3 regions of the Empedobacter sp. ULE_I140 genome follow, and region 2 is predicted to be linked to each of the others. Evidence: riboswitches for the same ligand, from Rfam matches in the RefSeq annotation. Region 2 holds a riboswitch; each other region holds the start of a gene.
What was found. Region 2 has a riboswitch for S-adenosylmethionine ahead of ACTS9J_RS07600 (hypothetical protein). Riboswitches for the same ligand answer to the same signal wherever they lie in the genome.
Positions count from the first base shown of each region.

Region 1 (10,294 bases), 980 kb from region 2:
GTAACTTAAGCTCGATTTGCGATTTTTATATCAATCATACCGGATATTCTCAGCCTATTATTTGTCAAAATTATATAGAAGGTGCAGAAAAAGGTGATGTTCGCGCCATTGTGATTAATGGTGAACCGATTGGTGCAATTATGCGTGTTCCTGCAGAAGGCGATCATCGTTCTAATATTTCGGCTGGTGGTTCTGCGATTAGACACGAAATGAGTGAACATGAGTTAGAATTGTGCCGTAAAATAGGAAAACAATTAAATGAAGATGGAATTTATTTTTGTGGTATCGATTTGATTAACGGAAAAATGGTTGAGCTAAATGTAGTAAGTCCTGGAGGAATTGTTCCTCACAATAATGTAAACAATAACAACGAAATTCAGAAACAAATCGTGTCGATGTTATTGGAGAAATATAAAGAATTTAAAGCATGAAATCCATAAGTATACAGCAAATTTTAGAGAATATTGAGAACGAAATTGTATTTGAAGCTTATGCAGAAGACGAATCATTCAAAATAAAAATCGACGAATACATTCCTTACGTTTGTGCTGCCATTCATGATGGTGGACAAATGCGCGAAGATATTCGCGAAAAATGTTTATTAAGCAATTATGAACGTTGGTACGAGGAAGATCCGCATACTGCTGAGTTTGTAGAAACTTTTCCAATCTTAATTCAAGGTTGTGATTCTCGATTTGAATACGATCTAAATCGTGGTCCAGAAACTGCTGTGTACGAAGAAGCTTGGGGAAAACAGGTTTGGAAAGAGCCTTTGTCGGTTTCTCAAAAACAAAAAAGTATTGCAAAACATCACGCTTTTTATGAAGTTTTAGAAGCTTTAATCAACAAGCTTGAAACTAAATTTAAGTCATGTTTGGTTTATGATATTCATTCGTACAATTGGAAACGTTGGGATCGTCCGGTTCCTGTCTTCAACATTGGTGCGGAGCGAATTGACAACGAACGTTACGGAAACTATGTAGAAAGTTGGCGCGATGAATTGGCGAATATTGAGTTAGAAAATATTCACAATTATTCAGCGATTAACGATGTATTTTATGGACGCGGTTATTTGTTAGAATTTGTTACAAATCGATTCAAAAATACGTTGGTTTTAGCGACAGAAGTTTCAAAAATTTATTGTGATGAATTAACAGGAGAATCTTTTCCAGAAATTATTAACCAAATTAAAGAAGGTTTTAAATCAGCGATTCTTAACCACGCTTATGAGTTTGTAAAAACGGAAACAACGTACAAAGTAGGTTCTAAGCAAGTAAATATTTTGCACAATGAATTAGAATCTGACTTGGTTAAAATTGATAAACAATTGTGCCAATTGGTTCAGAATTTTGAATTGTTAAGTGTTATCAATCCGATCAATTTAGAATTTGAAAAGAAGAAATTTTTAGCTTCAAAATATACATACGAACCACAATTTAAATACAATCCGCTTAACATTGATCCATTCGAATTTAAACGAAAATTATCGAATATTAAAGTCGAAAAAATCAATGATATTAGTATTCAAAATATGTATGTTAACACGATTAACGCTTATTTTGATAAGGTCGATTTATTAGCCAATCTTGGTACGGATAAATTTTTATACAATTCGTTGCGTTACTTTGGCGAACCATCCAAAAAAGATATCGAAAACGCGAACTTTATCCTTTATTGTCCTGAATTTAGAATGGATAAACAAGGAAATTATACAGAGGAAGAAGTGGTTAATCTTTTTAGAAATGCTACGAATGATTATGGTTTCAAATTTGACATCGAAGTTTCGGATGATATCGCATCAAAAGCACTTGTAATCAATAGCAAGAGAAAAGTTGTGATTAAACGTGGCGTTAAGTTTGACAAACGTTTTACAAATGGTTTAATTGAGCACGAAATTGGAGTTCACATGGTGACAACCATGAATGCGTTGGATCAACCATTAAAAATCTTTAGTATTGGTTTACCTGTAAATACATTAACGCAAGAAGGTTTAGCGATTTTAAGTGAATATTATTCTGATTCTATTAATCATAGCCGACTAAGAGAACTTGGTTTACGCGTTATGGCAGTTCATATGTTGACAAATGGAAAATCATTCAACGAAACATTTATGACCTTGATGGAAGAATACAAAATGCAACCAGAAGATGCATTTTATCTGACAACTCGCGTTTATCGTGGTGGTGGTTTTACAAAAGATGCACTTTACTTGAAAGGTTTGAAAACAATTTTGAATTATGTCGATCAAGGACGTTCTTTGGATAATTTATTGATTGGAAAAACTTCAGTTGAATACATTGATACAATTGACGAATTAGTTGAACGTAAAATGATTAATAAACCAAAATATCATACCAAAATTTTCAAAAAACATCTTGAAAATCCAGAAATCAACCCTATTTTACAATATATTTTTAACGGAATAAAAGATTAAAAAATAAAAACCCACTCAAATTTGAGTGGGTTTTGTGATTAATTCTCTTTCTCAATTCTTTTATCAAAATAGAATAATACAATTCCTAATGCAATAATACCTAAACCAAATAAACTTTCTTTTGGTTTTTGCATCAAAACGAAATAACAGATATATAAACTAAATGCTAAAAATATAGCAGGCAAGATATAAAAGAATTTACTTTTGATAATAGTTAATTGATCTTGTTTGATAAAGAAAGCTGTACAAACTGCTAATGTTGCTAATATTTGTAAAACAAACGATGTATAGGTAAAAATCACTTCAAAATCTCCTGAAAAAATTAGCAAAATACTAATTGCTGTATGCACCCAAATTGCACGAACTGGAATTCTATTTTTGTTCTCTTTCGCCATAAAATTCCACAATTTATTTTCGCGCGCTGTGGCTTGCGTCAAACGAGAACCAATCCACAAATAACCGCTAATCGTCGCAATTAATTGTAAAGCAATAAAGCAACTCACCCATTTTACATTATTTCCAAGCAGATTACCGAACGAAATATTTGCAACATTTTCTTGTCCAGCCAAAGTTCCTGCTGATGCATGTTTCAAGAAAACATAATTTAGCAAAACATAAGAAATCGTGACAAAAATAACGCCTATAAATAGTGCTTTTGGTAAGTTTTGTTTTGGTTGCTCAATTTCTTCTACGATGTATGAAGCCGAATTCCAACCTGTATAAGCAAAAGTAACATAAACCAAAGACGTCGCAAATGCAGGAAGTAACAATTCATTTTTCCAAGTCGAATCAAAAACTACCGCATTTGGCTCAACTGCTGGAGCAAAATAAAAACCTAAAACAATTAAAACAACAATAAATACAACTTTTAGAATAGTAAAAATATTCTGAAATTTACTACTCAAATTTAGACTGAATGATTGAAAAACGGCAACAATCAAAATCATGGCTATTGCAAATTCTTTTCCTAAATCAAACCCGAAAACATTCAAGTATTTTCCCATTGCCAAAGCCGCTAAAGAAATCGGCGCTGAGAAACCAACGAATAAAGAAATCCAACTTGATAAATAACCAAAAACGGGATGAAATGTCCGAGATAAATAAATATAATCTCCTCCTGATTGTTTAAATTTTGAAGCTAATTCCGAATAAATAAATGCGCCAATCAACGCTAACAATCCTCCTATTGACCACAATAATAAGATAGAAGTTGTATTTTTTAAATCAGAAATTTGATAACCCAAACTGGTAAAAACACCTGTTCCGATCATATTCGAAATCACTAAAGCTGCTGCGGTTTTCCAACCAATTTTTGAATGTGCCATACACAAAAAAGTGCCAATTGAATGTTTGAATTTACATTAAAATTGACACTTTGAATATTTTATTATTGATTAAAATTTAAAACTTGCACGTGCAAAATAATACGCTCCTGTCATCCCCATTTGAACTGGCGCATACGGAAAAATTCCATAATAAGAATTCTCATAAACTTGCTTGTCTGGGAAAACATCAAACAAATTATTTGCACCAATTGTAAAGTTGAAATTCTTTGTAATATCATAACCAATCGAAGCATCCGTCACCGCTTTTCCCGTATGTTCTTGGATACTTCCCCAAGGATATCCATCTTTTGTCACTTTTCCGAAATACGTGTTACGCACCATAAAATTGAATCCAGAAATTGCATAATTCAATCCTAAAGTTGCTTTTGTTTTTGGACTTAATGATTCGATAATATTGACTTGATCAGGACCAAAAAATTCTTCCGTTGGAATTGTTAAAGCTGTTGGAAAATGATAACCGACAATTTTTGTTTCGTTGATATTTCCTGATAAACTTGCATTCAATTTTCCTCGACCTAAACGAGTATCATAGGAAATTACTAAATCCAAACCTTTGGTTTCTGTATCAATTGCATTCGTAAAAATACGCGCTGTCGCTACATTATATTTTTCTAAAGCAGGATCTGTGATATCAGAAGTTAAGACAATTCGGTCATCAACTTTTATAAAATATCCATCCAATGTGATAAATAATTTTGAAGTCGGACGAAATGTTAAACCTAAACTTGCATTGATTGATTTTTCTTCTTTTAATTTATCCAAACCAATTTCTTTCGACAATTCAGACTCATTTCGAATAATTCCTTTTGTTACCAAAACTTGATCACCATTATCATTCAAGAATAAATCGGTATACGAATTACTGAAATATTTTTGTTGTAAAGAAGGTGCTCTAAATCCTGTCGAAATCGCTCCACGAACCGAATATCCTTTTGCGTATTCATATCGCATCGCTAATTTTCCGTTGATTGTACTTCCAAAATCTGAGTAATTTTCAAATCGTCCAGCTAAATCAGCCGTAAAATCTCCAAATTTCAATTCTCCATCTACATAAGCCGCAACTGAGTGACGATCACCTTTTACAACATTCAATGGAGAAAACCCTACAAAAGATTCAGATCCAGAACCTGAATAAGACGCTTCATCTCCAGCTTCAATTTTATATTGTTCAAAACGATATTCTCCTCCAAACGCTAAACTAACATTTTGATTGATTCGTTTCGAAAAATCTAAATTGACTGTATTTTGTAAAAATTGATGTTTCCCAGCGTAAAAATCGGTTGGAGAATTTAAGCCTAATGATTGATTAATTGAATTTTCTAAATCATACTTGAATGAATTTAATCCAAAAGTATTGCTCAAGTCAACTTTCCATCCATCATATGAATAACGTAATCCTGTAGAATTTGAATAATCATTTACATTAGATTTTAACGTTGCTTGAAAACCATTTGGATAAATTTTTAACGCATCTTCAGACAATTCACTTGGCAATCTTCTAAAACCAAATCCATTACCTTGGCGCAACGAAACTCCTCCAAATGAATAAAAATCTAATCGATCATTAATCGCCGTTTCAGCATTTACAAAAAATTGTTGATTCTTGATTGCCACATCTCCAATTTGAAATCTAAAATCTTTTCTCGAAAGCCCTAAAGCAGCAATTTTAGCGTCATCCACAGCTCTTGCTACATCTGGATCATCTGCAAAATCGTACGCGAAATTATCTCCAAAAATATCTAAATTATGATCTTTCGAGCGATTTGTTTTTTTACGTTCACTTACAACAGCCGAAAAAACAATCGAACCCGATTGTCCTAGTTTCGTTCCATAACTTCCGTTAAAATTGTACGTTTCTCCATCATTTCGAGAAGTCTGACCATACGTCAAAGACGCGTCACCACCTGGTTTAGATTTCAAAACAATATTTACAACTCCCGCAATTGCATCAGAACCATATTGCGCAGCCGCACCATCACGTAAAACTTCAATTTTATCAATTGCTGAAATCGGAATTGCGCCTAAATCTGTTCCTACAGAACCATTTCCAACTGTATTTTGGTAATTCACCAACGAAGTTGTGTGACGTCGTTTTCCATTAATCAAAACCAAAACCTGATCTGGTCCCATTCCACGCAATGTCACAGGATCGATATGCTCCGTTCCATCGGCAGATGATTGACGAACAGAATTAAAAGAAGGAATAACCACATTCAAAATATCATTCACACTCAATTGAGGAGAAGACGTTTTCAATTTCTCAACATCGATAATATCGACAGGAACTGACGAATTAACCACCGTTCTTTCTGATGTACGACCACCGATTAAAATAACTTCGTTAAGATTTGTTTCCTCCTTTTCAACTTCTTGAGCAAAAAGTGTAGATGCGCAAATAAATGCGAATGAAGCAAGTAAAAATTTGTTTCTTTTCATTTTTAATTATCATAAAACTTTCAAGAAACCAACAGATAAAAGTGAAATACTTTTACTCATCTTTCCCTCTAATAGGTTGGATTTAGCACCTTAGATTATAAGTCATCTGGTTGCTAAGGTTTCACAGGGCCAATCCCTCCACCTTTCTTGATAAGTTATGCAAAGGTAATGTTAAAAAATGAAAACGCAAACAATACTCTATCAATTTCATAGAGTTATTGAATTAACAACGAAATATCCAATTCTTGGCTTTCGTCTAAATTCATCATCGCATTGATTCGTTTGAATGATTTAAAATTAACTAAATCTGAAACTTTTATATTTTTCTGAATGATTTCGCCTGATTGTAACAAAGCTTCTCGCATTGTCCCTTTCAACAGAAAAGTTCGTGGCGTGATCCATTGAGAACCGTCAAAAAAAACAATATTCGAATAAATACAATCTGTAATATAATTTGATTTTACCAAGACCAAATCATCTGTTTTTGACTCTTTTAAATATTCATCAAAAAACCAACGATCTAAATATTTGTAGGAATAATCAATTTTATTTTCGATCTCAAAAAGTTGAATACTTTCAATGGGTTTGATTTGATACGATTGAAATTCTACCGATTGAATTTCACGATCATAAACAATTCTAACTTTATATTTTTCGTCCGTTAAATCTGTCGGAAACTTAATAATTTCGTCCAATAAAATCGGATTGATTTCAGTAAAATTATCATTTCTTGTTCGATCAAATCTCGCTTGATGAAATTCTAAATTTCGAAGTTGTTTGTTTACACAACAAATCGATTCAATAAATTGGAACATACACTTTTTGTATTAATTCTTCGTACTCTGCTTTTGCCTTACTTTTTGCTGTTATTCCTCCTCCACTCTTGAAAAATAATTCACCTTGATTATTTTCGATGAAACGAATCATCACAGCACTATCAAGATTTTCGCCATCAAAAACACCAAAAACTCCTGTATAAAAATTTCGATGATACTTCTCGGCTTCTAAAATAATTTCAACGGTTTTCTTTTTGGGCGCACCGCAAATAGAACCAGCAGGTAAAAGTTGATCGAAAATCGTTCCTAAATTTTGATAATAATCATCATTCAAATCGCCTTTTATCTCAGAACTCACTTGCAAAAGTGTTGCATCATTTGTCTTCACCTCATCCATGTAGCGATAATTTATCACCTCAACATTTTCGGAAACAAGACTCAAATCATTTCTGATTAAATCGACAATTGTTGCATGTTCGGCAGCTTCTTTTTCATCATTCAAAATAAGTTGCTTCGCATTTAGAATCGAGGCATCAATGGTTCCTTTCATTGGATTTGAAAAGATTTTTTGATCTTCAATTTTCACAAAACGTTCGGGAGAAAAACAAACAAATTCGTTTTTATATTTCAGTTTATATTTTGCTTCAGAAAACTGAAAAATTTCGTGTAAAGTCAAATCAGTTTCAATTTTTGTTGGAAGCGTTAAATTCGTTAAATATGAATTTCCAAACAAAAGATTATCGTGAACATAATTGAATTTTGGCAAATATTCGTCGAAAGAAATCGGGAATTTATTGAATTTAAAATCTTTCTGAAAAGATTCTTTTTTTGTTGAATCTACTTCAAATTTTATCTCATCAGGTAATTCATTTAACGGAACTACTTCTCCATTTTCTTTCAAAAAATCGATCATAAAAAAAAAGGGAACTTTTGCAGCTCCCAATTCATTCATTTTCGTAAAAATCGAATGCTTTGCTAACATTCGATAAAATTAATATTATTCTTGGTTTGTACCAAGTAGATCAATTTCTGTTTTTTCATCATCTGTCAAAATCATATCTTTTAACATAAAATAAACCATCATATAGCCAATTGGATAAGTTGCTAACGCACCTACATAACAAGCAATAGCTCCTATTGAAGCAACCAGACTAACAACAATAGCTATTAGAACCATCCACCAAAAATTCTTTTTTACGATTGCATAAGAAGTTTTCATTGCGTCAATAGCGCTCATATTTCCATAATGAATAAGATACGGAGCCAGATAAATACACGCTTGTAAGAACAATAAAAATACTGTCGCCACTAAGATGTATAACATACCAAAAAGCGATGAACCAATCATTAATGCTGGGTTTACATTTTCGGGATCATTAAACATAAGTGGTAAAAAAGAAAAAATAATGTATGGTAACATTACAACTATTGCGACTCCCATTACGATAAGTGTTAAAAGGAAATAGCTTCCTATATTTTTGAAACCTCCAAAAAAGTCACCTAGCTCTAACGACATTTTGTTTTCGGCACGTTCTGCACCAATCATAAATCCCATTATAAGTGGATACATCACAAAAAGCAATCCGATTATAGTGAAGGAAGTAAACATATAAATAATAGCTGCAACAAGAGCATAAATAACAAATGGCTGCCAATTATTTTGAAAAAGTTCTAATGATTGATTGAAATATTTCCCGATATCAAATTGGAATTTATTGTTTTTGTAATATTCAATTTTGTTGTAGTCTAATGTTTTCATCTTAACGTTGGTTTAATTGAAATTAATGTAAATTTGCTTGATTAGTAGAATAAAATTAATAATTGGTACAACATGAATGCAAACGATTTATTATCAATCATAAAAAATAGACGCTCTATATTTCCTCCGCAATACAATCAAGAAGAAATTACGCGCGAAGAATTGAATCAAATTTTTGATGCAGCAAATTGGGCGCCATCTCATAAAAAAACAGAACCTTGGCGTTTTGTCGTTTTAGAAGGGCCTGCAAAAGACCGTTTCCGCGAATACGTAAAGCGTGTTTATGTGCAAGGAACGCCAACAGATCAATTGAGCGACAGAAAAATAAATGCATTAATTGAGAAATGTGATAAGTCGAATAAAATTGTATTAATCAATTTTATCAACACAGAAAAAAATCCTGAATGGGAAGAATTAGCTGCTACTTCTATGGCAGTTCAGAATATGTGGTTAATGGCAAGTGCGCTAAAGATTGGTGCATATTGGTCTTCTCCAGCAAATATTATCGCCAATGTTGATGAGTTTACAACTATGGAAGAAGGTGAAAAATGTGTTGGTGTTTTCTATATGGGAAAATTTGATGGAGAAATCCCAGAAGCTATTCGTCAACCAATCGAAGATAAAGTGAGATTTTTAGAATATTAAAAATCTTCTGAAAATAATTTGAGAAAGACTACTATTTTTTAGTGGTCTTTTTTATTAAATAGAAAATCAACTCTTTATGATTTTTGTATATTTGAATAAATACTTTAATATGAAATACATGAAATCGATTTTTAACTACTTATTAGTTGTAATCTCTATTAGTTTTTTTACATCTTGCAAAAACTCTAATCTGCCTGTTTACAACGATCCAATCCCGAAACACGAAACATTTACAATTGATTCTAAAATTCTAAATGAAAAACGAGTTATTAATGTTTGGGTTCCAATAGAATATTCGACTTCTCAGGATTCGTTATCCGTTTTGTATATGCCAGATGGCGGAACAAAAGAGGATTTTCCACATATTGCAAACACATTGGATAGCTTAATTACTTCGAAAAAAATAAAACCAGTTATTTTGGTTGGAATAGAAAATATACAACGTCGCAAAGATTTGAGTCCACCAACTGAAAATGAAGAAGATAAAAAAATAGCCGATGTTGTGGGAGGTTCTAATGAATTTAGAAGCTTTGTCAAGGATGAGTTATTTCCTGAAATCACGAAAAAGTATCGCACTAAAAATAATAAAGGAATTATTGGCGAATCGTTGGCTGGATTATTTATCATGGAAACTTTTCTGAAACAACCCGAAATGTTTGATTATTATATTGCAATTGATCCTTCACTTTGGTGGAACGATCAAAAAATGTTATTGAATTCAAAAAATGATTTAGCTAAATTTCCTTCAACTCCAAAAAAGTTATGGTTTGCAGGATCTGGAGCAAGTGATATTTTACCTTATACAGATGATTTGAAGAATATTTTAACGCAAGAAAAACTTCCAAATCTACAATGGAATTATTCTCCAGAACCTAAAGAAGAACATGCTACAATTTAC
Region 1 is NZ_JBQMTX010000001.1:618,618-628,911, reverse strand. It holds gene gshB (glutathione synthase) at 1-431, shown strand, start outside; gene ACTS9J_RS02960 (flavohemoglobin expression-modulating QEGLA motif protein) at 428-2,434, shown strand; gene ACTS9J_RS02955 (APC family permease) at 2,473-3,759, opposite strand; gene ACTS9J_RS02950 (TonB-dependent receptor plug domain-containing protein) at 3,829-6,216, opposite strand; SAM riboswitch class I at 6,270-6,373, opposite strand; gene ACTS9J_RS02945 (aminotransferase class IV) at 6,432-7,031, opposite strand; gene ACTS9J_RS02940 (aminodeoxychorismate synthase component I) at 7,015-7,974, opposite strand; gene ACTS9J_RS02935 (hypothetical protein) at 7,990-8,751, opposite strand; gene ACTS9J_RS02930 (nitroreductase family protein) at 8,824-9,396, shown strand; gene ACTS9J_RS02925 (alpha/beta hydrolase) at 9,506-10,294, shown strand, end outside.
Region 1: it holds a riboswitch for S-adenosylmethionine, as region 2 does, so the genes downstream of both, ACTS9J_RS02950 (TonB-dependent receptor plug domain-containing protein) here and ACTS9J_RS07600 (hypothetical protein) in region 2, are expected to answer to the same signal.

Region 2 (10,294 bases):
TTTCAGGAAAAGCAAAAATTGGATTTCCTGATGAGATATAATATAGTTTATTACAATTTACGCCATAAAAAGACAAGGTCTCTTTTAGGTTTTCATAGTTTTTCATGCTTGAAAATAATAGTTGGTTAGATCGTTTTTTTAGGGTAGTAGAATTGATATAGCAAAAATAAGAATTGTTTAGTAAGTAATTAAATACAATAAGGTATTTTAACTGTATTCTAATGTAAAAGTTATTTTCATATCAACTAAGTAGTTCTTAAATAAGAAATTTCATGAATATAATCAATGAAATATCGGCTAACAATGTTGAATGATGTAGTAATTTTTTGTAACAAGTAATACTTTTGGATTGTGTAGTTTGTTTCGGTTAAGATAAATTACCTTTGCAAAAAATCCGTTATGTTTTCTGCCATTAATAAAAAATTAAATTTAGATCCCGTTTATAATCTCCATTTTATTTTAATGTGTTTGAGTTCGTTGTTGTTTTCAGCGAGTTTTAATATGATGATTCCCGAGCTACCTGCTTATTTAAGCAGCATGGGAGGAGCAGAATACAAAGGATTTATTATTGCATTATTTACCTTGACAGCGGGAATTTCGAGACCTTTTAGTGGAAAATTAACCGATAAAGTGGGGCGGGTACCTATTATGGCAGTCGGTTCTATTGTCTGTTTTGTGTGCGGAATTTTATATCCTGTTTTAACAACCGTTTCAGGTTTTTTATTTTTGAGATTGGTACACGGCTTTTCGACAGGTTTCAAACCCACTGCAACAGCAGCTTATATTGCAGATATTATTCCGCGCGAACGTTGGGGCGAAGCATTGGGCTTGCACGGAATTTGTTTCAGTATCGGAATGGCAATTGGACCTGCATTGGGAAGTACAATTACATTATATACATCGATTAATGTGATGTTTTTTACGTCTTCGTTTTTTGCATTATTATCGATATTGATTTTATTCAATATGAAAGAGACCTTGCAAAATAAACAAAAATTTTCGTTCGGATTATTAAAGATTTCGAAGCAAGATGTTTTTGCAAAAGAAGCTTTGCCAGCGGCATTGATTACGTTTCTTTCGTATGTTGCTTATGGTTCTATATTGACATTAATTCCAGATTGGACCGAACATTTAGGTTTTCAAAATAAAGGGGTTTTCTTTATGGTATTTACAATATCATCTATGATGGTTCGTTTCTTTGCAGGTAAGATATCTGACCAAAAAGGGCGTGTGTTGGTGATAAAATTAGGCTTAGTTTTATTGATTATTGCATTGGTACTTTTGGCTTCTATTGATGCAAAAATAGGGTTGATTTTAGGGGGGTTGATGTATGGAATTTCAACCGGAATTCTTTCACCTGCACTAAATGCTTGGACAATAGATTTTAGTAAACCTGATGAACGTGGAAAGGCGATGGCAACAATGTATATTGCGATGGAAGCGGGGATAGGACTTGGAGCATTGTGTGCGGGTTGGTATTTTCAGGATTATTTGGCTCGCATTCCGATGGTGATTTATGTTTCGGCATTTATCTGTCTTTTGGGAACCATTTACATGCTGAGATTTAAGAATAAGCCTCAAACAATTTAATTGAAAGAAATGAAAGCAGAATTATATCAATTTATAGCACAACAAATCGAAGATAAAATAACGTATTTGAATGGTTTGATTGACGATTTACGTGCTTCAAACAACGATACTAAAAGTAGTATGGGTGATAAGTATGAAACGTCGCGCGAAATGATGCAACAGGAAATTACTCGAATTCAAAATCAATTGAATGAAGTTTTAATTCAGCAAGACGTGTTTTCTAAAATAAAAATTGTGGAGAACAAAACCATTGGTTTAGGTAGTTATGTTGAAACTACGATGGGAAATTTCTGTATGGCGTGTAGTTTTGGGGAAATTATTTTCGAGAATAAAAAGATATTTGTCCTATCAACTCAAACTCCTTTGGCTAGAATCTTGGTTGGAAAATCGGAACAAGATTCGTTCGAAATGAATGGAAAAGTTTTTGTAATTAGTAAAATTAATTAAGATAAAAAAGGACGTAGTTGCGGTACGTCCTTTCTAATTGAAAAGTATGTATTAGAATTGTGCGGCTTCCGTACTTTCAGCCATAGCTGTAGTAGATGAAATGCCTTGTTGCACTGTGTTTTGTACGTAATCGAAATATTGTGTTCCTACAAAAGATTGGTGTTTTACAGCTGCAAAACCTTCTTCTTGTAACGCAAATTCTTTTTCTTGTAATGCCGAATATCCCGCCATTCCTTTGGCTTTGTATGCACGTGATAACTCGAACATAGAGGTATTCATTGCATGGAAACCAGCTAAAGTAATGAATTGGAATTTGTATCCCATTTCAGCTAAATCTTCGCGGAATGTTTCCATTTGAACTTCTGTTAAATGTTTTGCCCAATTAAATGATGGGGAACAATTATAAGCTAACATCTGATTTGGATATTTTTCTCGAATCGCTTGTGCAAATTCTCTTGCCATTCCAAGATCTGGATTAGATGTTTCCATCCAAATTAAATCAGCATAAGGCGCATAGCTTAAGCCTCGATTAATTCCTTGTTCCAAACCATTTCTCACATTGTAAAAACCTTCAGAAGTTCTACTTCCTTGGATGATAAAAGGTTGATCTCTTTCGTCAATATCCGAAGTAATCAAATTCGCAGCTTCTGCATCAGTTCTGGCAACCAATAGAGTAGGAACGCCACAGACATCTGCTGCTAAACGCGCTGCAACCAATTTGTTAATTGCTTCTTGTGTTGGAACTAAAACTTTTCCACCAAGATGACCACACTTTTTGGCTGATGACAATTGATCTTCGAAATGAACGCCAGCAGCACCAGCTTCTATCATTTGTTTCATCAATTCATAAGCATTCAAGTTTCCTCCAAATCCAGCTTCAGCATCGGCAATAATCGGTACCATATAATCAATGTTTCCTTGTTGGGTAACAGATTGTATTTCATCGCGACGACGCAACGCATTATTAATACGCTTTATCACCATTGGAACCGAATTGGCTGGATACAATGATTGATCTGGATACATTTCTGCCGAAAGATTTGCATCTGCAGCAACTTGCCATCCCGAAAGATAGATTGCATCTAAACCAGCTTGTACTTCTTGTATGGCTTGATTACCATTTAAAGCACCTAAACCCGCCATAAATGGTTTTGAATTCAAACCTTCCCAAAGTTTCTTAGCCCCTAATCTTGCTAAGGTGTAATCGATGTCCAAAGAACCTCTTAATCGAATTACATCTTCTGCTGAATAAGGACGAACAACGTCTGTCCAGCGTGGATTAGTTCCCCAATCCTGCCGAATCTTCTGAATTCTTTCTTGATTGCTCATAATTGTGTTTTTTGTGTTTTGTTTATGAATGTGTGTTGTGTGTGTATTTCTTTTCGTGTGTGTTTGGTTATAAGGGCTTAATCAATATACTTATAGGCTTCTAATGTTAAAAATTCGGTAAACTTGTGCGATAAAACTAATTCGTCAAAGATTGAAATAGCTTCTTCAAATCTTCCGTTCAAATAGTTTTCCTCACCAACTAATTGTTTTATTTTCTGAACCTCTTCAGCTCTTAATTTTTTGTATTTGTCACTATTAAATTCGCATCCGTTTTCTAATGTAATCGACTGGCTTAACCATTGCCAAACCTGCGTACGAGAGATTTCTGCTGTTGCTGCATCTTCCATTAAGTTATATAAGGCAGCGGCTCCTTTTCCAGATAACCAACTTTCGATGTATAAAATTCCAACATTAATATTGTCTCGAATTCCTTGTTTTGTAACTGTTCCTTTTGGCAATTCTAACAAAGCCTCGGCAGTTGTTATAACATCTTCTCGCTTATTATCTATTTGATTCGCTTGTGGCATGTATTCGTCAAAAATATCTTTTGCGACTTTTACCAAAGCAGGATGCGCAACCCACGTTCCGTCATGTCCATTTTTTACTTCGCGAAGTTTATCATTCTTCACTTTTTCGAAAGCGATTTCATTGGCTTTTTCATCATTCTTAATCGGAATTTGAGCAGCCATTCCACCAATTGCATGTATGTTTCGTTTATGACAACGTTGAATAACTGCTTGCGAATATGCAGCCATAAAAGGCGAAGTCATCGTAACTTGTGAACGATCTGGAACAATAAAATTTGAGTGTTTCTTAAATTTTTTGATATAAGAAAATATATAATCCCAACGACCGCAGTTAAGGCCTGCGATGTGGTCTTTTAATTCGTAAATAATTTCATCTAACTGAAAAGAAGCTGTTATAGTTTCGATCAAAACTGTAGCTTTAATCGTAGCTTGTGGAATGTTTAAATAATTTTGCGCGAAAACAAAAACATCGTTCCACCAGCGTGCTTCTAGGTGATGTTCTAATTTAGGAAGATAGAAATAAGGCCCACTTTGCTTGGAAAGTAACGTGTGTGCATTATGGAAAAAATATAAACCAAAGTCAAATAGTGAGCCTGATATTTCTTGTTTATCTATTATGATATTCTTTTCATTCAAATGTAAACCTCTCGGTCTTACAAGCAAGACAGCAGTCTTTTCGTTTAATTGATACTTTTTTCCATTATTTTCGAATGAAATAGTACCATTTACTGCATCTCTTAAATTTTGTTGTCCTTGAAGATTGTTATCCCATGTGGGAGAATTACTATCTTCAAAATCGGCCATAAATGTATTAGCGCCTGAATTTAACGCGTTAATTACCATTTTACGGTCAACAGGACCAGTTATCTCAACGCGTCTGTCTTGTAAATCAGCTGGAATAGGAGCTGCTGTCCAATCACTATTTCTGATTTCTTTTGTTTCTGACAAAAAAGTTGGAAAATTACCCAAATCAAAAAAGATTTGTCTTTCTTGTCGATTCGCCAAAAGTTCTAAACGTCTTTCGTTGAAATTTTTGTGTAAAGCTGTTAAAAATTTAACCGCTTCGGTTGTCAAAATATCTGGATAATTATCCAGCTTATTCTGTGATAATTTTAATTCACTTGTAATAGTATCCATTTTTTGTGTTTTTGTTGTAATTTTGGTTTTGGTTATTCGAGCGGAATTTTACTCCCAGCGAACGTTCGCTAAATTATAAAAATTCGTTTACATTTACCAAATATTTTTGAAAAAATTATGCAAGAAGAATACATTAAATTAATTTTTGGCTTAAAACTAAAACAAGTTAGAATGGCTAAAGATTTGTCATTGTTTAAGTTATCTAAGTTAACTGGACTTTCGAAATCGTATTTGAATGAGATCGAAAAAGGTAAAAAATATCCAAAAACTGATAAAATTGTTGCTCTTGCCGAAGCGTTGGAAATTCCTTACGATGAGATAGTTTCCTTAAAATTAGATAAAAATTTAGCACCAGTCGCTGAGATTCTACAATCAAATTTATTGCAAGAAATTCCTTTGGAACTCTTCGGAATTGAAGAAAGAGATTTAATTGAGATCATTTCTAACGCCCCAATGAAGGTAAATGCGTTTATTTCTACGTTGATTGAAATAGGTAATAATTACAATCTTACACGCGAAAGTTTTTTCTTGGCTTCGTTGAGGTCTTTTCAGGAAGCAAATGATAATTACTTTCCTGAAATTGAAAAATCGGCAAAGAGTTTTTTACAAGAATATTTGATTGAATCTGAGGATTTTGTAAAAAATGAAACGATGGAGGAAATTCTGAAAGAGGAATATAATTATACCATTGTTTATGAAGATTTCACTTCTTTAGGAGGGAAGGATTTAGCGAAATTGCGTTCTATTTTTATCAAAGAGAAAAAACTTTTGTATATCAATATCAATTCTGACAATGATCAAAAACGATTTATTTTAGCGAAAGAATTAGGCTATAATTATCTTGATTTGAAGGAACGTTTGTATACATTTTCGTGGGCAAGTTTTGATAATTTTGATCAATTGTTAAACAATTTTTATGCGTCTTATTTTGCTGGAGCTTTGTTGCTACCAGAAGAAAAACTGTTGAAGGATATGCAGAATTTGTTTGCTTTAGAACATCATGATTTGTCTAATTTTCAAGAAATTCTAGGAAAATATACCGAATCACCTGAAACGGTTTATCAACGAATGACAAATTTGTTACCCAAACATTTTAATATTCGTGATTTGTTTTTCTTGCGTTTGTCAGCAAAAGTTGGTTCAAATTCATATAAATTAACGAAAGAACTTCATCTTAATCAACAACAATCGCCACAAGCAAATGAAACGGATGAGCATTATTGTCGTCGTTGGGTTTCGTTAAATGTTTTGAAAGAATTGGAAAAACATCAAGATGATCATCATGAGATTTCTGCACAAATTTCGTTGTATCCGTTCAATAATAATCAAAAATATTATGTAATTTCTTCTGCAACGAAAGATCCATTTAATCCAAATTATTTACGAAGCGTAACGATTGGTGTGTTGTACAAATCAGCTCAACGTAAAGTTAAATTTATGAATGATCCTTCAATTCCTGTAAAAGAAGTTGCGGTTACGTGTGAAAATTGTGGTATGAAAGACTGTGCTGAACGTGTTGCTGAACCAATTCGTTTTGAAAAAGATATCCGAAATAAACGATTAAATGTTACGATTAATGATTTTATAAAAGAGCAGAGTAAGTAATATTATCTACCATAAAATAAAAAGGAGAACTTGTTTCAAGTTTTCCTTTTTATATGTTTAATCTAAATATTCTAATCTATTTTCAATTAATATTACATAATGTTGAAGCGAAAATGTGTTTCCTCTTTCTATGGTTGTGCAATCAAAATTACGGTATTGTAATTCGTTGAATAATGTTTTGACATAACATCTTCTTGCAGAATTCCAAGAACTGTTTCCTACGTTTTGATTAAAGCGTTCGATTAATTCGTTGTCAGTTAATTCACGAAATAATACGACAAATTCATTTTTTAGATTTTCCATTGTTTTAATTTTTTAATGATAAAAACAACAGGATAGAGTGGAGAATAACCTTTTATTTTGGCGTTTGCCCTCATTCTATACCACCGTAGCGCGGTTTTGGCTCGGTTGGTGTTCTGATTTTTCAGAAACTCCTGATGATTGATAGAGTAAATATAGGCATAAATTTTAAAAACAAAAAAAGGAACTCAAAAAAGTTCCTTTTCAATATTTTTATTCGCTTAATTCTAACCAACGAAATTCTTTTTCTTCTAATTCGTCTACAATTTTTTGTAGTTCATCTCCAATAGTTGTGATTTTGTCGTAGCCTAAATTTGGATCAGAAAGTAAATTCGTTAATTCTTCTTTCTTGGCTTCAAGAATTGGTAAAGATTTATTAATTTCTTCTAATTCTCTTTGCTCTTTAAACGATAATTTTCTTGGTTTGGCTTCTTTTATTTTTTCTTTTGATTCTACTTTTTCTTGAATTGAAATTTCTTTTTCAGCTTTTTTATCTTCTGACTCAGGTTTATTTTTATTTTCTATATGATATTCGGTATACGTTCCCATATAACGAGAAACTTTCCCTTCGCCTTCGAAAATCATTAATTCATCAACCACTTTATCCATAAAATATCTATCGTGGGAAACAACTAATAAACAGCCTTGATATTCTTCTAAGAAACTTTCAAGAACCGTCAAAGTTGGTAAATCTAAATCGTTTGTTGGCTCATCGAGAATCAAAAAGTTAGGATTTTTATACAAAATTGCTAATAATTGCAGACGTTTTTTCTCTCCACCACTCAACTTTGAGATAAAAGTATGTTGTTGTTCTGGCGTAAACAAAAACATTTCTAAGAATTGCTCTGCACGCATTTCTTTTCCATTTGCAAGCGGGAAAAAATCGGCAATATCTTTCACAAACTCAATGACACGTTCATCTTCTTTAAAATCAATTCCATCTTGTTTGAAATGTCCAATATTTAAGGTTTCTCCACGTTCAATTGTTCCAGAATCCATAGTTTCGATTCCTTCTAACATTTTTAGGAAAGTCGTTTTTCCAACACCATTTTTTCCAACTAAACCAATTTTTCCACCACGAGCGAAAATATATGAGAAATCATCTAAAATTTTCTTTTGACCAAATGCTTTCGAAACATGTTCCATTTCGATGATTTTTTGACCCAAACGCGTCATTACCATTTCTAATTTTACTTGTTGATCGACAATTTTATGTTTAGCAACTTTTTCAGTATCATAAAACGCTTCAATACGAGATTTAGACTTTGTTGTACGCGCTTGTGGTTGACGACGCATCCACTCAATCTCTTTACGATAAAGGTTTTTCGCTTTGTCAATTGTTGCATTTTGATTTTCGATACGCAATGCTTTGTTCGTAATATAAGTTTCGTAATTTCCCGAATGTACATACAATGTTTTGTCCTCCATTTCGAGAATTTTGGTACAAATTGCATCTAAGAAATAACGATCGTGCGTAACCAAAATCAATGTTTTGTTTTCTTTGTTCAAGAAATATTCAAGCCATTCCACCATTTCTATATCCAGATGGTTGGTAGGCTCATCTAAAATTAAAAGAACATATCCAGTTTCGAAACTTAAATCAATCAAAAACTTCGCTAAAGAAATACGTTTACGCTGACCACCAGAAAGTTTTCCAATTTTTTGATCCAAGAAATCAATCTTCAATTTTGATAAAATTTCTTTGATTGTTGGCTCAACTTTCCATGCATCTAAAACATCCATTTTTCCCATTAAATCAATTAAATCAGGATTTGTTGGGTCATTTTCGATCATGTTTTCATATTGACGAACAACATCTAAAACTTCATTCGAATGATTGAAAATATATTCTTCACTTTTCAAGTTTTCGTCAAAGTCATCACTTTGATCCAACATCAAGATTTTAACACCTTTATTTGGACGAACTTCGCCAGAATCGGCAGTTTCTAATCCAGCTAAAATTTTAAGTAAAGTAGATTTTCCACTTCCATTTTTTGCTACGAATGCGATTTGGTCTCCTTCATTTACATGAAAATTTACATCTTCAAATAAAGTTCTGATTCCGTATGATTTGGTTAGATTTTCAACTGTAAGAAAATTCATGGTTTATTATCTGTTTTGTAAATTAAAAAAAGATGCTAAATCTTTTCTGTTTCGATTTGTTTCATCGATTGTTTAGCTTTTCTTATTTTAACGATTAGAATAGCCAAAGATAAGACAAAGCAAATACTTCCTATTACAATTAGATTATTTAAATGCGGTTGAATTAGGGTAGGATCGCCTTTTTCGATGAAAAGTATTCGGAATATTTTCAAATAATGTGTTAATGGAATGCAATCTGCAATTGCTTGAATCCATTTTGGCATTTGACTTAAAGGCCATGTAAATCCACTTAAAATGAAACTTGGTGTTGCAACAACCATCAAAACTTCGGTTGCTTTTAGTTGGCTTGGAAGGAGAATACTGACTAAAAATCCTAAAAAGCAAACGGCTAAAATAAATGCAAGAGAAGAAGTGAAGAATGGCCAAAACTCGGTTTCTAATTTCATGTCATAAAACATTCCGAACCAATAATACAGCATATATATAAATACTGACATAAATAAATAAGGAAAAGTTTTGACGAATAAAATGGTAAATGGATTGGATGATTTTGAGATTAATTCATTAAATATTCTATTCTCAAATTCTGAAGCAAATGAAAGTGCTAAACCTAATAATAAAACTTGTTGTAATACGGTTAATAAAACACCTGGAAGCATAAAATATAAGTAGTTTCCACTTCTGATATTTTGACGAATCATCGTTGATTTGAATGGTTCGTAGCTTTGTGTTGCAATATATTCTGGAACACCTTGTTTTCGAGCTGTTTCTATTGAAATACCAGCTTTCATTGTTGTTAAAACTGTAGTAATTGCGATTGCCGCTGTATTAGAAGTTAACGTATTTGAAGCATCTACAAAATAAGCGATTTCAGGTAATTTTTTTTGTTGTACATCAGACTGAAAGTTTCGAGGAATAACAACCACAACTTCAGCTCCGATTGCTAAAGCTTTATTCTTAGAATCAAATGTTGAAGGTAAAACTTCAGCAACTTTCACCGATTCATTTTCATCTAACATCTGAATAATTTTCTGACTTGTCATCGTATGATCTTCGTCTACAACAATAATTGGTAAATTGGTTACATTTCCTTTTTTATAAACATTTCCGATCAGAACACCATACATAATAGGTGCTCCCAAGAATAAAATTGGTAAAACAGGATTCTTGAAGAAAAGTTTGAATTCTCGTATAATTAAATGAAAAATCGTTTTCATCAGAATTTATTTAGCGTTAAGATCCAAAATTACATTTGC
Region 2 is NZ_JBQMTX010000001.1:1,598,726-1,609,019, forward strand. It holds gene ACTS9J_RS07570 (helix-turn-helix domain-containing protein) at 1-106, opposite strand, end outside; gene ACTS9J_RS07575 (MFS transporter) at 400-1,590, shown strand; gene ACTS9J_RS07580 (hypothetical protein) at 1,600-2,037, shown strand; gene aceA (isocitrate lyase) at 2,089-3,366, opposite strand; gene aceB (malate synthase A) at 3,444-5,030, opposite strand; gene ACTS9J_RS07595 (helix-turn-helix domain-containing protein) at 5,148-6,635, shown strand; gene ACTS9J_RS07600 (hypothetical protein) at 6,693-6,938, opposite strand; SAM-I-IV-variant riboswitch at 6,982-7,081, opposite strand; gene ACTS9J_RS07605 (ABC-F family ATP-binding cassette domain-containing protein) at 7,149-9,038, opposite strand; gene ACTS9J_RS07610 (ABC transporter permease) at 9,074-10,255, opposite strand; gene ACTS9J_RS07615 (HlyD family secretion protein) at 10,262-10,294, opposite strand, start outside.

Region 3 (10,294 bases), 760 kb from region 2:
TCCTCTCAGGAGCTTTTTGGGTTATGCAACGTTATTTATATATTCTTTTTTGACAATTAGTAAAAGAAAACACGAGCAAAAGTGGGAGAAAATTTGTAGGATTGTAGTTTTACAATAAGGGGTTTGATTGTGATTTTTTGGTATATTTGAGTGTAAAAAAAAATATTATTAACTATTTTAAAAGTAAATAAAATCAAGATTTAATGACTAATACAATAAAAACAAATTGGAAAACAACTGATTTTCGTTTTGTAGCTTTTTTAGATATATTAGGTTTCAAAGATAGTATTATGAGAAATACTCATGATGAAATTTATTCTAGATTAACCTCTATTAACAAATTCAAAAAAAGTATAGAAAAAACAAATTATAGTACTCATCTTGATGGATGCTATAGTGATACTGAAGTGTATATCGTTAACTTCTCTGATTCAATTGTTATCTTCTCTAAAAATGATGATAAATATAATTTTGAATATTTCCTTATTATGGTCAGATATTTATTTGGGTGTAATCTTCCCCTTGTTAAGAACACTTAAAAGTAGAGTTTTTATTTAATATTATTGTATTATTATTTTGATTAATTTGAAATGTAGGAAAATCATTAGGATTTTTGACCTTACCATATTTCAATAAAAAGTTTCTAGGAGAAAGATATTGCAAAGAACTATGTGGTCTTTCATTGTTATACATCCACATCCAAATTTCTGTATAATTTTTCATTTCTTTGATATTTTCAAATAAATAAGCATTTAAAAAATCTGTTCTAAAAGTTCTATTAAATCTTTCAATCAAAGAGTTTTGCGTAGGTTTCCCAGGTTGAATATAATATAATTCAATGGCTTTTTTTTGACAAAATAGTTTTAGTTTTTCAGCAATAAATTCTGTACCATTATCTACTCTAATTTTCTCAGGTTTCCCTCGCCATTCGATTAGTTTTTCTAGTTCAGAAATTACTTTAGCTGAAGGTAAACTTGTGTCGATACAAATACTCAAAATTTCTCGATTAAAATCGTCTATAATATTCAAACTTCTCACGCTTTTTCCGTTTTCTAAACTATCATGCATAAAATCCATACTCCACGTTACATTTGGATAAATCGGACGTAAAAGCGGCTCTTTAATACTTGCAGGAAGTCTTTTTTTACGTTTATTACGTAGGTTAAGTTTCATCGAAGTATAAATTCGATAAACTCGTTTATGGTTCCAAGTAAAGCCTAAATTTCGTAAACGATAATGCATCATCCAAAAGCCCCAAGTTTGATGCTCGTTAGATAGTGCTATCAATTGAAAACGTATTTTATCATCCTCATCTTTACGTACTTTTTGATAATAAAAAACGGATGTTCTTAAGCTAAATAGACGACAAGCCCTGCGAGAACTTAGTTGATGTTTTGCTTTTGAATACAACACCAATTCTCGTTTTTCACAAGGCGTTATAGCTTTTTTTCGATAACATCTTTTAAAACTACGTTTTCTAAAGTAAGCTCTGCTACAATTTTTTTATATCGGGACAATTGCTTCTCTAGTTCCTTTAATTGAGCTAATTGATGGGCTTCCATTCCGCCATATTTACTCTTCCATTTATAAAAAGTGGGTTGGCTTATTCCATGTTCACGACAAATTTCATTGACTGTTTTGCCTTGATTTTGTTTTGATAAGATCTTGACGATCTGAACTTCTGTAAAATTGCTTTGTTTCATAATTATCCCTAAGTTAATAAACTATATTTTTAAACGTTCCGTTTTTTAGGGAAGATTACATGGGGAATGTATTAAAAATGGAATTCCAATAAAAGGAGGTATTGCATATGGAGAGATTAGTGTTAATAAAAGTGAACAAATTTATTTTGGACAACCAATAATCGATGCATATTTACTTGAAGAAGATGTTAATCATTTAGGCGTAGTTTTTCATAATACAATAGATAATTATTTAACCCGTTGTGCATTTTAAATAATTTGGGTTTTTAGATTATTAATATTTCGATTAAAGTATGTTTTATTAATGTACTGAACCACAGTAAGAGCAGTAATTTTAGCTAAAATTCTGGTTTTAAACCCTTCGAAAGTCTTTGCATAATTTCGTCTAATCATAAACTGATCACATAGTTGAGAAAATAACGTTTCAATTCTTTTTCGATACTTTTTGAATGGACAAAACTGAGGTTTATACTCTTTTTGATTGGATCTTTTCGGTGTTTCTAATCGAATATTAGCTTCATTAAATAAGTCAATTTGAATTGTTTGCGACAAATAACCTTTGTCCCCAAGTAGCAAACAATCATACATTTGAGTTTTAACATCTTTCAAAAAATGAATGTCATGAACAGATGCGGGACTGATATCAATACTCTGGAAAACACCATTTAAAGAACAAATAGCATGAAGTTTATAGCCATAAAAAGACATTTGCTGAGAAGCACAAAAACCTCTATTTGGTGCACTATACTGATGTTCTTTGCAAATTTTCGAGCGATTAATTCTTGCTATTTTACACACTTCCAACGGCATACTATCAACTATGAAACAATTTTCAAATTCATTAAATTCTTTCGCTAATTTGAGGCGAATACTATTAATTTGCTCTGATAATCTACGTTTTCTACGATTGTAAATACTACGCTCAATTTTACAACTTAACGCATTAGGAAGATTTCGAAATAAATGATTTTCACTATCAATACCCATAAATTCAGCTGTTAAGACAAGACTGATGAGTTCTAAATCAAAAAGTTTAGGTCTTCTACGTTGATAAATTAAAAGTGTATCTGTTGATATTTTTCGAAGAACTTCCAATATTCTTTCGTAATTTGCAAGTAAGTTGTTCATTGTAAATGTTTTGTAATTAAAACAATTTACTGATTTTCAATCAAATGAACAACTTTATTCTTTATTAATCAAAATGCACAACGGGTATTATTTATTAGAAAATCATGAAAATTTGAAAGATTTAAAATACTTATACAAATCTTTCTTTAAATATAAAACTCCTTTAAAATATGGAAAATTAACCCATAACTCAATAAATTGGTATAAGACTCTTATTGATAGTTATGATTCTGACAATTATGATTTAAAATATAATGAAATAGTTAATAAATTAAACAAATTTTATATAACTGCTTCTGGTAATCCAAGAAAATATATTGATAATACTATTGATTTATTTAAAGAATTATTAGACAAAGAAATTATAAATTTAGACAAGAAGACTATTTCTTAATATATTATATAAAATTCACTAAAAAAAAGCTCCTTATCAGGAGCTTTAGTTTTTATGCGACATTATTGATAAACTCTTTTTCGAGGATACCGTCTACTATTTTTTCAACCTTATCGATGTTTGCTTTTAGTAATTCGTTGTCTTCTATTTGTTCTATTTCGTGGAACTGTACATGTTTGTTAAACTCTTGCAGTTTGGCGTAATAACGTTTCAATTCTGCTTTGTTGAACAAGTTTCCATTCTTCACATAAATCACATGTATTTTTGATTTGATGTATTGCGAAACTTGCAATATATCGCCTCTATTGCGTGATATATCTATCGAATAAAAAATAGATTTCAGGTATTCGCTTTTAGCTGTTGGCTCTTTTACCAACCAATCTGTAGTCTTAGGACTTGCTGCTATCGGAATAATATTCAGCACCTTATTTGGATACAAACATGCCATTTCCCACGCTAATCCTCCACCTAAATCTGCACCAATAATGGCAAAAATCTCGTCTACTTCCAATTCAAATAACGTCAACCAAAACAATACCGCTACATCGCGTGCTGTAATGTGATCGCGTGGAATATAGTCGTACTTTATGGTTTCGGAAACGCCATTTCCAGGAATATCTATACAGATTACCGTATACTCATTAAGATCAATTGCTTTGTTTTTCCCCATGACTCCATCCCAATGATAGGTACAATCTGAATCTCCATGTAAGGAATGGTTAATCAAAATGACTGGAGCTGTTCCTAATGGAAGTCCAAAAAGTTGAAATGTTACCGAAACATTGTTTAAGATTGTGTTGTCCTCTAAGGGCCAAACTGGGATCGTTACTTGTTGTAAACTTTGCATTGTTTTTAATTTTATATTGGTAATTGTTGTTTTTGTTCAAAAAAAATCCCCATCGAAACTCGACAGGGAACATAAAATATATTAAAAAATAAAATCTCTTTTTAGTATACATGACTTTCCCACGTCTGGATATTCCAAACCTGTTTGCGAATCGACATATATAAGCACGTAAACTTCATTTTTTAATTACTTTGTTAGTCAAATGTATAAAATAATTTTCGGCAAACAATTAAATTTCTCTTAATTATTTGTAAAATTTTCTAAATCTCTATTTTTAATAACGAATTCGAAATATCTTCTTGAGGAGATTATGGTGATGTTTTCTTAATGAGAAGCTGAAATGAATTCAGCTTGACAATCCATGTATTTATTAGTTTATATTGTTTTTTAAACTTATTCGTTTAGATTCTTCATTTCCGTTAACGATTCATTCAGAATGACAATAGGTAAAAAATACCTACTTGAGGAGATTATAGAGGAGTTTTTTTGATGAGAAGTTGAAATAAATTCAACTTGACAATCTTTATTTTATTAGTTATAGCCTATTATATAATTTGAATAAAAATTCGTCAATTCGAGTGATTTTTAGAAATGTAATGAATAAAAATTGTATCGAGAATAGAATTTTATCTTCTAAAACTTTATTCTCGATACAAAATTCTAAAAGAATTTCACTCGAATTGACGGGTTTTATTGATAAAATTATCAGAATACATAACGGGTTCGTTATATTCTTTTTTATACAGAAGTATAAAAGTCTTGTCACCCTAAACTCGTTTCAGGGTCCTATCTAATTCAGAACATAAAAATTACAACCACATAGAGACATAGATTTAACAATATTGATGAATAGAGATAAATTGAAAAAAGAATAAGTGAACTAATATTACGATGTATCTATGTGGTAGAATATTAAAAAACAAATCAAGTAATTATTTAAAACTTTATTCTCGAAACAAAATCCTATTTAGAATATTATTCTAAATAATTGTTTTAAAATAAAATTATCAGAATACATTACTACATATTCAATTTTTTATGTAGTTTTACATCGTATTTCGAATCGTAGAAAACGATACCAACCGAGAGGAGTCTCCACGGTGGTAAAACAATACGGGAGTTCATCCAAAAACAACGAAAAATCCCCTATTATCGAAATACAATAATTGTTTTATTTTAACTATTTATTGTATGTCACAAAACATTTCTGAGCTTAATTTAGCTCCTATATCAGATGAAAAATTGGTCGATTTTATCAACCAACAATTACCTATTATAGTTCCTGCGCTAAAAGATCATATTGTCGAAGAATTCAAGAGAAGAGGTTTGGATTATCGTCATCTATACAATGTAAAAACAGATGAATTGAATATTAAACTTCCGCTTAGTTTGATTGATGGTTGCTTGTTCGAGCGTAATATTCCCAAACCGCCTTTGGTAGGGAATTTCTACGCTGTTGTACATAGATTGAGAAATTTTTTGCAACATAGCAAAGAATTGAACGGAAAACGCCTTAAAACGTTTCATTATATCTTCGATCAACTTTATTTACCTTATGAATTGATTGATATTATTTCGGAAGATGATGTCAAAAATCTAACTGAAGATGATGTATTTATTACCTTCAAAAACTCGAAACAACATTTCCCGAACGATAAGATTATCAATAAAATTCCGAAAAATAATTTATTGATTACCGTCGACAAAGGGAATTATTACCGCGGTTTGGATAAAGTAATTTTGTCGCATCATAATACAATTATCAGAGAAGAAAACTTGAATAACGTAACTGCATAACTGAAATTGCTTTCGACAAATCTCTATATTTGTTGAAAGCAATTTTATATGACGCCAGAAAAAAGAGAATTAGTAGAAGCAAGTTTTAATCGTTCGGAAACCTTAAAATTTTATAACGCATCACTTATCGAATGCGAAACGGACTATGTTTCGATTAAGATTCCAAAACAAGAAATGATGACACGTAAGCACGGAATGTTTAATGGTGCTATGATTGCTTCTTTGGTTGATGTTTCATCTGGTTATGCTGCTGTTTCTCACTATGACGACGATTGCTACGTGGTAACAGTTGAGTTAAAGGTGAATTATTTGCGACCTGCTTTGGGTGATTATTTACTATCAAAAGCCTATGTGATAAAAGGCGGAAAAAAGATAAGCACCATACGCACAGAGATTTTTGTGGTTGATGAAACTACTAACAAAGAAACCCACGCTGCTACTTCTTTGGTGACTATGATGAGAATAAAATGATGCAAGATTTTCTTACCATTGATTATTTAGAACACGGAAATGAAATACAACACAATGTGTTTCATTTGTTGCGCAATCATCAAATTTTAGAAAAACTTGACACATACAAACCTATTGTCGTAGGTACAATTCCGATTGAAATCAATATTGAAAATAGTGACATTGATATTATTGGTGAAACGTCTAATTTTGAAAAGGCCGCAAATCATTTATCAAAGAATTTTTCTCATCATATTGAATTCAAAATCGATCAATTAACAAACAATAACGAAACTTGTTTGACGTGTAATTTTAGAATTGATACGTTTGAAATTGAGATTTATTTAGAGAATAAGATTCCAACCGAACAAAATGCCTATCGACATATGCTCATTGAGGCGAAACTACTTGAAAAATTTGACGAATCATTCAAAAACAAAGTCATCGAACTTAAAAAGAATGGTTACAAAACTGAACCTGCTTTTGCAAAAGTTCTTGAGTTAAAAGGTAATCCATATCTCGCCTTATTGAAGTATGAAGTAGATTAAACAGTTTTCTTATAACGCAATTAATTAAATCAATTCAACTTGTTATTTTCTTCTTTTTTGTTGATTTACTTTTATAAAAAATCGCAGAATGAAAATAAGAGAATTACAATTGTTTACAAATGAGTTAGAAAAAACGAAATCATTTTATACAACTATTTTAGCTTTTGAGTTAATTGAAGAAACAGAAAATCAGTTTAGCTTACAAGCTGGTTGGACAAGATTAACTTTTATAAAATCGGATGAAGAACATATTTATCATTTCAGTTTTTTAGTTTGTAAAAATCAATTCGAAAAGGCATTTAATTGGATACAAAATAAAACTAAAATCCTAAACACCGATGCCGATCAACATATTGCAAACTTCGAAAATTGGAATGCACAATCTTTTTATTTCTATGACGGAAGTAGAAATCTTGCTGAAATGATTACACATTATAATTTAGCTTATGAGAATGATGTAGAATTTGATCAACATTCTATTTTAGGAATTTCTGAAATTGGTTTACCTACAACTGATATTGAGGCTACCAATCAATTATTAGAAGAGAAAACAACATCTAAATTCTGGAAAGGAGATTTTGAAATTTTTGGTACAAACGGCTCAGATGAAGGGAAAATATTATTACCAAATTACTTTATTAAAACAACTTGGTTTCCTACAACTGATACAATAACTCCTACTCCATTTACAGCTATTTTGGAAAATGAAAATTGTTATTCAAAAGTAATTTTCAATAATAATAAATTAAATATATCTAATCTTGCCATTTTATAAAAAATAAGCATTGAATAAAAAGTGATATCTTAAGGGTAAAAAAAAATGGGATTGTAACTTTGCATTCCAAATATCTAAAAATGGTAAACTTTATATTAATCGCAGTCTGCATAATCGCCGGAATGGTGTTTAAAGCAACAAAATCTATACATCCTGATGCACATAAAGGGATCAATACGTGGATCTTATATTTGGCTTTACCAGCAGTCTCGTTTAAGTATTTACCAAAAGTAGAATGGTCGCAAGAGATGCTATTCCCTATCTTTTCGACTGTCATTATTGCCGTTGGAAGTTTGTTTTACATGAAATTCTACAGCAAAGCAAAAGGCTATTCGGAGCGTTCGAGAAGAACATTGGAATTGGCAAGCGGCTATAGCAATACATCTTTTATTGGCTTCCCTTTGATCTCAGCATTTTATGGAGAAAAGTATTTGAGTATTGCGATTATTTGTGATCAAACCATGTTTTTGTGCTTGTCAACCATCGGAATAGTTTCTGCGTTAAAAGGCGGAAGTAATGGATCTGGAGCAATAGATTCTAAATTTATCTTGAAACGATTATTTACTTTCCCACCATTTTTGGGTTGTATTAGTGCATTGATTTTATCTCAATTTATCGACTTATCTCCTGCCGAACCATTCTTCGACAAATTAGCTGCAACCGTAGGTCCATTGGCTTTATTTTCGGTTGGATTGCAATTAAAGTTTAATGGTTGGAGAAAATTATGGTCACAAATTTCGATGTCTATGGTTTACAAATTAATGATTGCGCCTGCAGTTGTAATGCTTTTAGCCATCGTAATTGGAATAAAAGGTGATGTGGCTAAAATCTCTATTTTTGAAGCTGCTATGCCTACATTAGTGACATCGAGTATTATTGCGGAACAATTTAAACTCAATACCAAACTAACCAATTTGATTATTGGTATCAGTATTATTGTAGGCTTTTTTACAGCTGCTTTTTGGTATGAAATGATACAATTGTTTATTCAGTAGATTTACATATTACGGTTTTTATTAGAATTAAGATAAATTTTATCTTCTAAAACCTTATTCTCGATACAAAATTCTAAAAAGAATCTCATTCGAATTGACGGTTTTATTTCAATACTTCTTCTAAAAACAATAATGTATGTTCCCAAGCTCTATCTGCCATTACTTTATTATAATCAGGTGATTCTGGATTGGTAAACGTGTGTTTTGAATTTGCGTAAGTTATCATTTGCCAATCTGTTTTTCCTTCGTTCATTTCAATTACTAAATTCGAAATATCTTCGGGTTTTACAGATTCATCTTCAGCAGGATGTTCAATCAAAACTTTTGTTTTAAGAGGAATATTTTTTCGAGCCGAATCTTTTGCTAATCCACCATGAATAGAAACAACGCCAACAACAGCTAATTGCACACGAGCAGCTTCTAATGCGCCTGTTCCTCCAAAACAATAACCAATTACAGCAATTTTACTTGGATCTGCACCAGCTTTGATTAACTCTTTCAACGCCAAATCAATTCGTTTTTGATAAGCTGCATAATCAGACTTGTATTTTCCTGCTATTTTAGCCGCTTCCGCATTATCTTTCGGATTGTTTCCTTCTCCATAAATATCCGCAACAAACGCAATATAGCCTTCTTTTGCTAAATCTATTGCAGCTTGTTTTGCTTCGTTATCAGCTCCTTTCCAAGCCGGTAAAATCAAAACTCCTGGACTTTTCTTTGTCGTATTATCAGTTACTAAACCGTTCAATTTTTGCGAACCATCTTTATAAGCAACTTGTTTTAGGTTTTGCGCATTTGTCGTATTCATCATCAATACAATTAAAAATAAACATTGAATTACATTTTTCATCTACTAAAAAATTTAAGACATTAAGATAAAAAGAACTAATTTTATATCGGATATTGAATTGAATATTTAACACAATTAGCATGGAACTTATTACATTAAAAACATTTGAAAGCCCTATTGAAGCACATATTTTACGTTCAAAATTAGAGAGTGAACAAATTGATGCTTTTGTTATTGATGAACATTCGGTTGGGATGAATCAGTTTTTGTCGAATGCCATTGGTGGCGTGAAAGTAAAAATTAAGAAAGAAGATACTGATTGTGCTATGAAAGTTTTAGAAGAAATTGATACTTCAAATTATACCAATAATTTGGATGAAATTCTTGTTTGCCCTAAGTGTGGAAGTAATGAGTATTACAGCAATTACAAGTCAATGAAAGGTGGAAAAGGTTTACTTTCTTTATTATCTTCTATCATATTTTGGGTTTACCCAATTTACTACAAAAACGTGTTCAAATGCAAGAAGTGTGGTGAAGAATTTAATAGTTTACAATAAAAAAAGAACGACAATTTCTTGCCGTTCTTTATGAACAAAAATATATGATTTTTATTGATTAAATTGTCCAACGCAATAAGCTTGCTCCCCAAGAGAAACCTGCTCCAAAGGCTGTCAACATCAATAAATCTCCTTTCTTTAATTTTGCTGTATTTTCCCAAATACATAACGGAATTGTCGCTGCAATTGTGTTTCCGTAATTCTCAATATTGATTAAAGTTTTACCTTCTTCAATATTAATTTCATTACCAACAGCGTCAATAATTCGTTTATTCGCTTGATGCGGAACCAACCAATTTACATCTTCTAC
Region 3 is NZ_JBQMTX010000001.1:2,360,245-2,370,538, forward strand. It holds gene ACTS9J_RS11235 (hypothetical protein) at 204-539, shown strand; gene ACTS9J_RS11240 (IS3 family transposase) at 526-1,413, opposite strand; gene ACTS9J_RS11245 (transposase) at 1,437-1,703, opposite strand; gene ACTS9J_RS11250 (IS982 family transposase) at 1,953-2,831, opposite strand; gene ACTS9J_RS11255 (hypothetical protein) at 2,944-3,225, shown strand; gene ACTS9J_RS11260 (alpha/beta fold hydrolase) at 3,278-4,072, opposite strand; SAM-I-IV-variant riboswitch at 5,121-5,215, shown strand; gene ACTS9J_RS11265 (hypothetical protein) at 5,264-5,869, shown strand; gene ACTS9J_RS11270 (PaaI family thioesterase) at 5,918-6,340, shown strand; gene ACTS9J_RS11275 (DUF4269 domain-containing protein) at 6,340-6,867, shown strand; gene ACTS9J_RS11280 (VOC family protein) at 6,956-7,642, shown strand; gene ACTS9J_RS11285 (AEC family transporter) at 7,723-8,637, shown strand; gene ACTS9J_RS11290 (dienelactone hydrolase family protein) at 8,741-9,487, opposite strand; gene ACTS9J_RS11295 (putative signal transducing protein) at 9,568-9,984, shown strand; gene ACTS9J_RS11300 (beta-ketoacyl-ACP synthase III) at 10,043-10,294, opposite strand, start outside.
Region 3: it holds a riboswitch for S-adenosylmethionine, as region 2 does, so the genes downstream of both, ACTS9J_RS11265 (hypothetical protein) here and ACTS9J_RS07600 (hypothetical protein) in region 2, are expected to answer to the same signal.